3 regions of the Mesorhizobium sp. CA7 genome follow, and region 1 is predicted to be linked to each of the others. Evidence: predicted binding sites of a transcription regulator. Region 1 holds the regulator's gene; each other region holds the start of a gene.

What was found. Region 1 encodes PhoB, which activates phosphate uptake and scavenging genes when phosphate is short. Its sites were predicted from a motif close to TGTCATNNANCTGTCAT; they were not measured.
Region 2: a site for PhoB is predicted at 1,736-1,752, ahead of LB552_RS04240 (esterase-like activity of phytase family protein). Genes of this name have one in related genera too.
Region 3: a site for PhoB is predicted at 1,774-1,790, ahead of LB552_RS09570 (acid phosphatase). Genes of this name have one in related genera too.

The regions. Positions count from the first base shown of each region.
Region 1 is NZ_JAIUHH010000022.1:20,748-24,023, reverse strand. Features, by position in the region: gene pstB (phosphate ABC transporter ATP-binding protein PstB) at 1-460, shown strand, start outside; gene phoU (phosphate signaling complex protein PhoU) at 481-1,188, shown strand; gene phoB (phosphate regulon transcriptional regulator PhoB) at 1,205-1,894, shown strand; gene LB552_RS26485 (ROK family protein) at 2,228-3,276, opposite strand, start outside.
Region 2 is NZ_JAIUHH010000001.1:877,525-880,800, reverse strand. Features, by position in the region: gene LB552_RS04245 (MATE family efflux transporter) at 1-51, opposite strand, end outside; gene LB552_RS04240 (esterase-like activity of phytase family protein) at 169-1,641, opposite strand; gene LB552_RS04235 (LacI family DNA-binding transcriptional regulator) at 1,792-2,817, opposite strand; gene LB552_RS04230 (Gfo/Idh/MocA family protein) at 3,014-3,276, shown strand, end outside.
Region 3 is NZ_JAIUHH010000003.1:399,689-402,964, forward strand. Features, by position in the region: gene LB552_RS09560 (cytochrome b) at 1-817, shown strand, start outside; gene LB552_RS09565 (cytochrome c1) at 839-1,696, shown strand; gene LB552_RS09570 (acid phosphatase) at 1,835-2,530, shown strand; gene LB552_RS09575 (adenine phosphoribosyltransferase) at 2,725-3,270, shown strand.

The sequences.
Region 1 (3,276 bases):
GTCGATCTACGAGAACATCGCTTTCGGCGTCAGGCTCTATGAGAAGATCAGCAAGGCCGAGATGGACAGCCGCGTCGAGCAGGCGCTGAAGCGCGCAGCACTCTGGAACGAGGTCAAGGACAAGCTCAACGCCAGCGGCCTCAGCCTCTCGGGCGGCCAGCAGCAGCGCCTGTGCATCGCCCGTACCGTTGCGGTGAAGCCCGAGGTCATCCTGCTCGACGAGCCGGCCTCGGCGCTCGATCCGCTGTCGACCGCCAAGATCGAGGAACTGATCGACGAGCTGCAGGCCGACTACACGATCGTCATCGTCACCCACAACATGCAGCAGGCGGCGCGCGTGTCGCGGCAGACGGCGTTCATGTATCTGGGCGAGCTGGTGGAGTTCGACCGGACCGAGAAGATCTTCACCTCGCCCCGCGAAAAGCGCACGCAGGACTACATCACCGGCCGCTTCGGCTGAGCTCATACGAGGACATCATCATGGCCGAACATACCGTCGCTTCCTTCGACGAGGATCTGAGGCAGATCAGCCGGCTCATCAACGACATGGGCGATCTCGCCAGCTCGATGGTCGGCGCTTCGACCAAGGCCCTGCTCGAGACCGACAATGCCATGGCGCAGCGCGTCGTTTCCGACGATGCCATCATGGACGCGCGCCAGCGCGAGCTCGACGACCGTGCCATCACGCTGATCGCCAAGCGCCAGCCGATGGCCGACGACCTGCGCAATGTGGTCGGCTCGATCCGCATGGCGGGCGACCTCGAACGCATCGGCGACCTCGCCAAGAACATCGCCAAGCGCGTCGGCTCGGTCGGCGTCAGCGCCGCGCCGCGCGACCTCACGCATTCGATCGATTCCATGGCGCAGCTGGTGCTGATCCAGGTCCAGGCCGTGATCCAGGAATATACGGTGGGCGACGCCACGGCGCTGGCCAAGCTTCGCAACGACGACGAGCGCATCGACGTCAAATACACATCCGTCTTCCGGGAGCTCCTGACCTACATGATGGAAGACCCGCGCAACATCACCGCCTGCACGCATCTTCTGTTCTGCGCCAAGAATCTCGAGCGCATCGGCGACCATGTGACCAACATCGCCGAGAATGCCTATTATGTGCTGACCGGCACGCAATTGCCCGCGAATCGTCCCAAGCAGGACGAGACGACAATGTCGGCGCCGGCGGCCTGACGAAGGGTACCTGCCAATGATCGCGCCACGCATCATGGTGGTGGAGGACGAGGAGCCGCTTGGGGTGCTGCTCCGCTACAATCTCGAATCCGAGGGTTACCAGGTCGAAGTGGTGACCCGCGGCGACGAGGCCGAAATCCGCCTTCAGGAAAACGTTCCCGACCTGCTCGTGCTCGACTGGATGGTGCCGGCGGTTTCCGGCATCGAGCTCTGCCGGCGTCTCAGGATGAGGCCTGAGACCGAACGGTTGCCGATCATCATGCTGACGGCGCGGGGCGAGGAAAGCGACCGCGTGCGCGGCCTTTCGACCGGCGCCGACGACTATCTGGTCAAGCCGTTCTCGACACCGGAGTTCATGGCGCGCGTCAAGGCGCTGCTGCGCCGCGCCAAGCCGGAGGTGCTGTCCAGCGTGCTCAAGGTCGGCGACATCGTGCTCGACCGCGAGTCGCACCGCGTCTACCGCAAGAAGAGCGAGATCAGGCTCGGCCCGACCGAGTTCCGGCTGCTCGAATTCATGATGCGCCACCCCGGCCGCGTGTTCTCGCGCAGCCAGCTGCTCGACAATGTCTGGGGCGAGACGATCTATATCGACGAACGCACCGTCGACGTCCATGTCGGGCGGCTGCGCAAGGCCGTCAACAACGGCCGCATGCCGGACGTCATACGTACCATCCGAGGCGCAGGTTACGCGATCAGGGAAGATTAGGGCTAAGGCGCCGAGGCGCTGATGGATTCTGTCTCCAGCATCGGATCGCGTGCATTGGCGATTAGTCGAGACGCTTGTGCTTCGTCATCCACGGGCGGAGCAAGGAGCGCAGCGACGCAGCGCAGACCCGAGGATCCATTCCGTGATGTCGATGCGTTGCGACAGTCCAGAATTCTGTGCCGCTGCGCTCGACGCGTGAGGTAGCGGCATGGATTCCAGGGTCTCCGCGACGGAGCTTCGCTCCTGCTCCGCCCTGGAATGACGAAGCTGCGGGGCCTTCCCTTCGCTAATTTCAAGCGTCTGCTGCTGTCCCCGGACCTCTTCAAGGCTGCCTCAGGCCACGTTCTTTCCCGTCCCCGCTCTTGCCTGGCCTCCGGGTGCGAAAATCTCCTGGTCGACGAAGGTCAGCGCGCGCATGGCGCAGCCTTCGCGGATCAGCGGCAGTTCGTTCGGCTCGGTGTCGAAGGAGATCGATTCGGAGTGCTGGCCCCCGGCCGTCTGGGCGATCGCCTCGCGCAGCGCCGGCTCGATCAGGTCGAAGGCGGCCGCGCTGACGCCGACCATGGCGACGGGCGCCGGGTCGATGAGGGCGAACAGGCTGCCGAGACCGAAACCAAGCGCTTCGCCGGCCCGGCGGTAAGCCTCCCGTTCGGGGCCGTCCCTCTCGCGCGCCTTCGCGGCAAGGGCCCGCATGTCGGCGTCGCCGACGTCGACCGGCTCGGCGTCCTCGCTCATTTTCATGGCGCTGCGCCAGATCGCATAGTTGCCAGCATAGGCCTCGACGCAGCCGCGGCGGCCGCAGCGGCAAAGCGCCCCGCCCGGGCGGTGAATCATGTGGCCGAACTCGCCGCCGGATGAATGCGTGCCGGTGAACAGCGCACCCTTGAGCACGAGACCCATGCCGATGCCGTGCGACAACAGGATGGCGATGAAGTCGTCGCGATAGCGCTCCGGGTCGCGCCATTGCAGCGCCACCGCCATCATGTTGCAGTCGTTCTCCATGGTGGCGGAGATGCCGAACTCCTTCTCTAGGATGTCGGCGAAAGGAATGTCGGTCAGCGGCGTTATCGGCGACCACAGCATGGAGCGCGCATGCGAATCGGTGATGCCCTGAATGCCCATGGCGATGCGGGCGACGCTGCCAATGTCGAGGTCGGGATCCTGCAGCCGGCGCCGCACGATCGCCACGCATTCGCCGATCAGCTCGTCGCGGGGCATAACAAGCGTGTCCAGGCGCTGCTGCTCCTCGGCAACAACTTGGCCGGCATAGTCGATCACGGCGACCGACAGGAAGTTCAGCGACAACACCACGGTCAGCACCGCGGCGGCTTCAGGGTTCAGCGCCAGGCCGATCTGCGGCCGGCCGCGTTTCAACGCCGTCG
Region 2 (3,276 bases), on a different contig from region 1:
GCCGCTGGTCAGGTCGCCGGTCCGCCGGCGGGCGGGCTGTTTGTCATCCATGTTGTTATCCATGGCGGTGGGGCCGAAACTGAATCAGGCCCGCGATGCTATCGCAGGCCTGATGCTCATGCATCCCTTCAGAAAGGGTCGGCTGCCGCGGCAGCCGACCGCATCCCATTACTGAGTGGTGTTTCCAGAAAGGCCGGGCAGGGTGACCTGATAGACCAGGAAGGTGGTGTCGACATCTGCGCCGTCCTCGGCCTTGTACGCAGCGCCGACCTGGAAGCCGTCCTGGGTGAGGAAGTCGTTGTCGTTGGCGACGAACAGGAAATAGTCGTCGGGCAGCTTCGGGTCGAGCACCGGCGCCAGCCACATAGCCTCCCACTTCTCCGAGAGGTTGTCCTTGTCGTTCGGCGCGCCATTGTGCAGGCCGAAACGGCCGAGCTCGCCCTTGTCGTTGATGTCGATGAACGGCGTCAGCTTGGCCGGCGTCACCGACGGGTCGAGCATGCCCTTCGGCGCGACCGGCTTGTCGGCGGCGTCGAATGGGCCGTTGGCGATATCGGTGGCGGCCGAGAGGTCGACGATCTCGATCTTGCGATAGAGCGACTCGTCGCCCTTGACGCCCTGGCCGTTGCCTGAGTCGCGCGCCAGCATCAGAAAGCTCTTGTCGGAGAGTGCGACGATCTCGCTCTGAGCGGCCACCTTGGTCTTGCCCTTGGCATCCTTGAAAACCGGCAACGGCACGACATATTCATGCGCCAGCTTGAGGTGGGCGAGATCGGAAGCGTCGTAAACCAGCGCGCGGGTGTTCTGGCGGGTCGAGCCGGAATCGCCGCCGTCCTGGCGGGCCGCCGACTGCAGCACGGCAATCAGGAACCTGCCGTCCGGCGTCATCGACATGCCTTCGAGGCCCTGGTTGTTCTGGCGGCCGGTCTCGGGATCCTTCGGATCAGGTTCGGCGGCGCCCGGGCCGGGATTGTCGGAAGCGAAGTTCGGCTTGCCGTGGCGCATCGGCACCAGCGCCGCGGGCGGCTGGGTCGCCGACATCAGGCGGCCTTCGGCCGAGAAGCGGTAGATGTTGGGACCGTATTCGTCGGAGATGAACATCGTGCCGTCGGGCAGGCGCACGATCGCTTCGTCGTCCAGCGCCAGCTTGCCATTGGCCTCAGGCAGCATCGGCATGTCGCCGGCGGCGGCGCGCATGCCGTTCAACGGATCGAGGCCGGTGGCGTCGGCGCCCTTGTCGTCGGTCAGAAGCATCGTGTCGGCGAGCGTCGCCTTAACGCCCGACTGTTCCTGTCCGGCGGCGGGCGCCGCGCCAGGAGCGGTCGGGGCCAACTCGACCGAGATGGTGTTGAGGCGCGGGCGATAATCGGTGGTTCCGACGACATTGTAGCCGCGGTCCGGCAGCAGCCAGAGCGAACCCCTGTAGGTGGCCACTTCACGCGTCCAGGATTTGGTATCGATCGCCATGCCGGAACCTGAACCGAAGGTCTCGCCGAACTTGTCCTTCTGGTTGGCCGGGATGCGGCCGATGCCGACGAGCCCCTTGTTGACGTAAGCGACGCCGTCGGCGAGCGCCGGGGTCAGGGAAGTGAACAAGGCGAGTGCCGCGCCGAGCGCGACGGTCCGGTTGAAATGTTTCATCGATATCCCCTTCTTGACGAGCAGAGCGGCCTGGAAGGAACGCGCATCGGCGATGCGGCGAGCCGGTTCCCGTCGAGCGGTCTAGGACGTGAACGTGATGGTTGCGTGACAGTTTCCTTCTCCCACAAGGGGAGAAGGGAAAGCCTCCGCTCAATCGCTCTCTCTTGCGATCAGCTCCAGCGGCCAGACTTCGCGGATGATGCGTGTGCCCTCAGGGCCGGCGAATGCGGGAAGCGAAGCGAGCAGCATCTCGGCCAGCCGCCGGCCCATGGGCTCCAGCGACGGACGGAAGGCGGTCAGCGTCGGCGAAAAGTAGCGGCAGAGCGGCGTGTCGACGATGACGATCACGGCCATGTCATGGCCCGGCTTGATACCCATCTCGGCCAGCGCCTTGCAGCCGCCGAGCGCCATCGCGTCATTGTTGAAGATGATCGCCGTCGGAGGGTTTTTGGAGCGCATTACTTGCGGCGTCACCTGGTAGCCGCCGGTCTCGTTGATGAAGCCGTCGGCGATCAGGTCGGGGTCGACCTCGATACCGTGCCGCTTCAGTGCCTTGCGGTAGCCGTCGAGGAACAGGTAGCCGAAGTTGAGATCAAGCGAAGGGCGAATAGCGGCAATGCGGCGGTGGCCGCGCGCGACCAGCCGGTCGACGGCTTCATCACCCGCCCTTTCGAAATCGATATCGAGTGAAGGATATGTGTCGCCGCCGGACTGACTTCGGCCAAGCGTGGCGAAGGGAAAGCCGGCCTTGCTGAGATACTCGATCCGATCGTCTTCCCTTCGCGTATTGGCCAACACGACCGCGTCGGCCCGGCGCGTCTCGACCACGCGGCGCAACCGCTCCTGCTGATATTGGCCCGGCTCACCCATGACGACCATCAGATCCAGGTCATGCTCGGCGAGCCGCGCCTGCAGGCCCGTCAGGAACGGGATGAAGAACGGCTCGCCATATTGCTGGTCGCCGGGATGCGGCTGCAGCATGAAGGCGATCGAGCGGGTGGCGCCCTGGCGCAGGCTGCGGCCTGACTGATTGGGCGAATAGTTCAGCTTCCTGGCTGCTTCGAGCACACGCTGGCGTGTGTCGGCATTGACGTCGGCACGGCCGTTCAGCGCGCGCGACACGGTGCCGATCGAGATGTTCAGGTGACGCGCGAGATCGTGGATGCTTGACGCCAAGGACGGATTCTCCCCCTGCCTTGGCTAGCACCGGCTGCCGCTCAGGCCAAGGCTTCGGGACGATTTTTGCGGGCAGCCGGTTGACATTCTACGCCATCGGGTGTGTTCTCGTAAACGTTTACGGAAAAACGTTTACGGTGACGCCGTGGACGCCGTGACGTCCGGTCTGGAGGGACCGGCGGAGGAGGAGCGCTGGATGATGAGGGTCGTCCTGGCCGGGTGCGGAGCGATGAGCAAGCACTGGCTCGATGCCGTGAAGCAGATCGACGGGCTCGCCATTGTCGGCCTCGTCGACCTCGATGCCGAGCGGGCCCAGGCGAGGGCGCGCGAATACGCGCTGTCCGATGCCATCATCGGCACCAACCTCGACGCCGTCCTCGACCAGACCAAGCCCGATGCCGTGTTCGACGTCGTGGTTCCCGCCGCACGCCGCGAGGTCGCGCTTTCGGCCTTCGCGCA
Region 3 (3,276 bases), on a different contig from region 1:
CACCGGCTTCTTCAGCGCCATTCCGCTGGTGGGGAACTGGATCCAGGAACTGCTGCTCGGCGGCTTCGCCGTCGACAATCCGACGCTGAACCGCTTCTTTGCGCTGCATTACCTGTTGCCGTTCATGATCGCCGGCGTGGTCGTGCTGCACATCTGGGCACTGCATGTCGTGGGCCAGTCGAACCCGACCGGCATCGAGGTCAAGTCGAAGACCGATACCGTCGCCTTCACGCCCTACGCCACCATCAAGGACGCGTTCGGCATGATCGTGTTCCTGTTCGTCTTCGCCTATTTCGTCTTCTACCTGCCGAACTTTCTTGGCCATCCGGACAACTACACGGTCGCCAATCCGCTGAAGACGCCGGCCCACATCGTTCCGGAATGGTACTTCCTGCCGTTCTACGCGATCCTGCGCGCCATCACCTTCAACATCGGCCCGATCAATTCCAAGCTCGGCGGCGTGCTGTGCATGTTCGGCGCCATCGCCATGCTGTTCCTGGTGCCGTGGCTCGACACTTCCAAGGTGCGCTCGGCGGTCTATCGTCCATGGTACAAGCTGTTCTTCTGGCTGTTCGTAGCCGACGCCATCCTGCTCGGCTGGCTGGGCTCGCAGCCGGCGGAAGGCAGCTATGTGTTCATGGCGCAGATGGCGACGCTGTTCTACTTCGCCTTCTTCCTGGTCGTCATGCCGGTGCTCGGCCTGATCGAGACGCCGCGCAGGCTGCCGAATTCGATCACCGAGGCCGTGCTTGAAAAGAAAAAGGGCGGCAGCGGACATCCGGCACGCGCTGCCGCCGCGCCGGAAACCACGGGCTGAGAATCTGAGGGGATTTTGGGTATGAAGAAGATTCTCACCTCGCTGGCGCTGCTTGGCCTGGTGGTCGCGGGCACCGCTGCCATCGCCGCCGAAGAGGAACACAACGCGGCCGCTCCGACGCATTTCCCGATCAACGAACCGAAGGAAATGAGCTGGAGCTTCGCCGGTCCGTTCGGCACCTATGACAAGGCGCAGCTGCAGCGCGGCCTGAAGGTCTACAAGGAAGTTTGCTCGGCCTGCCACTCGATGAACCTGGTGGCTTTCCGCACGCTGGAAGGCCTCGGCTATTCGGAGGCGCAGATCAAGACTTTGGCCGCCGAATACACCATCCATGACGGCCCGAACGATGCCGGCGACATGTTCGATCGTCCCGGCAAGCCGTCGGATCACTTCCCGGCGCCGTTCCCGAACGAGCAGGCCGCGGCATCCGCCAATGGCGGCGCCGCGCCGCCCGACATGTCGCTGCTTGCCAAGGCACGCGGCGTCGAGCGCGGCTTCCCGCGCTTCATCTTCGACATCTTCACCCAGTATGCGCAGGGCGGCCCGGACTACATCCACTCGCTGCTCACCGGCTACGACCAGACGCCGCCGGCCGGCATGGTGATCCCGGAAGGCACGCACTACAACCCGTACTTCCTGTCCGGCGTGTCGTTGAAGATGCCCAAGCCGCTCTCGGACGGCCAGGTGACCTATGACGACGGCTCGCCGCAGACCGTCGACCAGTATGCGCGCGACGTCTCGGCCTTCCTGATGTTCGCGGCCGAGCCGCATCTCGAGGATCGCAAGAAAACCGGCTTCCGCGTCATGATATTTCTGCTGGTCTTCGGCGCATTGGTCTACATGACCAAGCGCAGGGTGTGGGCCGACGTGGCGCACTGAGGCGGCGTCGATCGCAAGAATTTTGAAAGGGCGCCACAAGGCGCCCTTTTGTATTTCGGCGCGCGCAAACCGGGGCGTGTCACATGATCGTCATCGCTCGTGGCGATCCTGCCTCGCACTCACCAAAGGATCGCACCCATGAAAAGATATGCATCGCTCGCGGCGGGTTTCCTGCTGCTTGTCACCGGATATGTCGCCCATGCCGATGAGGCCCAGCCTTTCGTCACCAGCAAGGACATCGACCTGACGATGATCCTGCCGCCGCCACCGGCCAATGACTCGGCGGAAACCAAAGCCGAGCTCGGCGAGGTGCTGACGCTGCAGGTGACGCGCACGCCGGAAATGGAAAAGCGCGCCATCGCCGACGCCGAGGAGAATATCTGGCGCTTCGCCGACGTCATGGGCCCGAATTTCAACAAGGAGAAGCTGCCGAAGTTCAGTGCCTTCTTCGATCGCGTCGTGGCGACCGAAGGCGCCGTCGTCGATCCCGCCAAGGATGTCTGGAAGCGGCCGCGGCCGCATCAGCTCAGCGATCTGGTCAAGCCGGTCGTGAAGCTGTCGAGCTCCGGTTCCTGGCCATCTGGCCATGCGACGGTCGGCACCATGATGGGCATCGTCCTTGCCGACATGGTCCCCGAAAAGCGCGCCGAGATCATGGCGCGCGCGGCCGAATTCGCCCACAACCGCGTGGTCGGTGGCATCCATTATCCGTCCGACATCGAGATGGGCAAGATCTCCGGCAGCGTGATCGCCGCGGTCCTGCTCAACCGTCCAGATTTCAAGGCCGAGTACGAAGTGGCGCGCTCCGAGCTGCGCTCGGATCTCGGCATGTAGCCGCTCGGTAGCGCCTGCTTTTCGAAGGGCGCCTTCGCGGGCGCCCTTTTTCATTATGGTCGAGGCCGATCGGTGCCGATCCTTTGCCGGATGTGCTTGTCTCTGGCGCGACATCGCGGTAGCCCTTGTCGGTCGCGTCGGGCAGCAAAGGCCGACGCCGCCAAATCCGACAGCCGGACACGCGGAAAGCCTCGATGAAATCCTCCCTCGAAGACACGCTGCTTGCGGCCATCCGCACCATTCCGGATTATCCCAAGCCCGGCATCCTGTTTCGCGACATCACCACGCTGCTTGGCGACGCGCGCGCCTTCCGCCGCGCCATCGACGAGCTGGTCCATCCCTATGCCGGATTGAAGATCGACAAGATCGCCGGCATCGAGGCGCGCGGCTTCATCCTCGGCGGCGCTGTGGCGCACCAGCTTTCGGCAGGCTTCGTGCCGATCCGCAAGAAAGGCAAGCTGCCCTACGAGACGGTGCGCGTCGCCTACAGCCTCGAATACGGCCTGGACGAGATGGAGATGCACAAGGACGGCGTCTCGCCGGGCGAGAAGGTGATCGTGGTCGACGACCTGATCGCCACCGGCGGCACGGCGGAAGCCGCGGTGAAGCTGCTGAGGCAAATCGGCGCCGACATCGTCGCGGCATGCTTCGTCATCGACTTGCCCGACCTCGGCGGCCGCCAGAAGCTGGAAGCGCTAGACGTGCCGGTGAGGACGTTGATCGGGTTCGAGGGGCATTGATCTTCC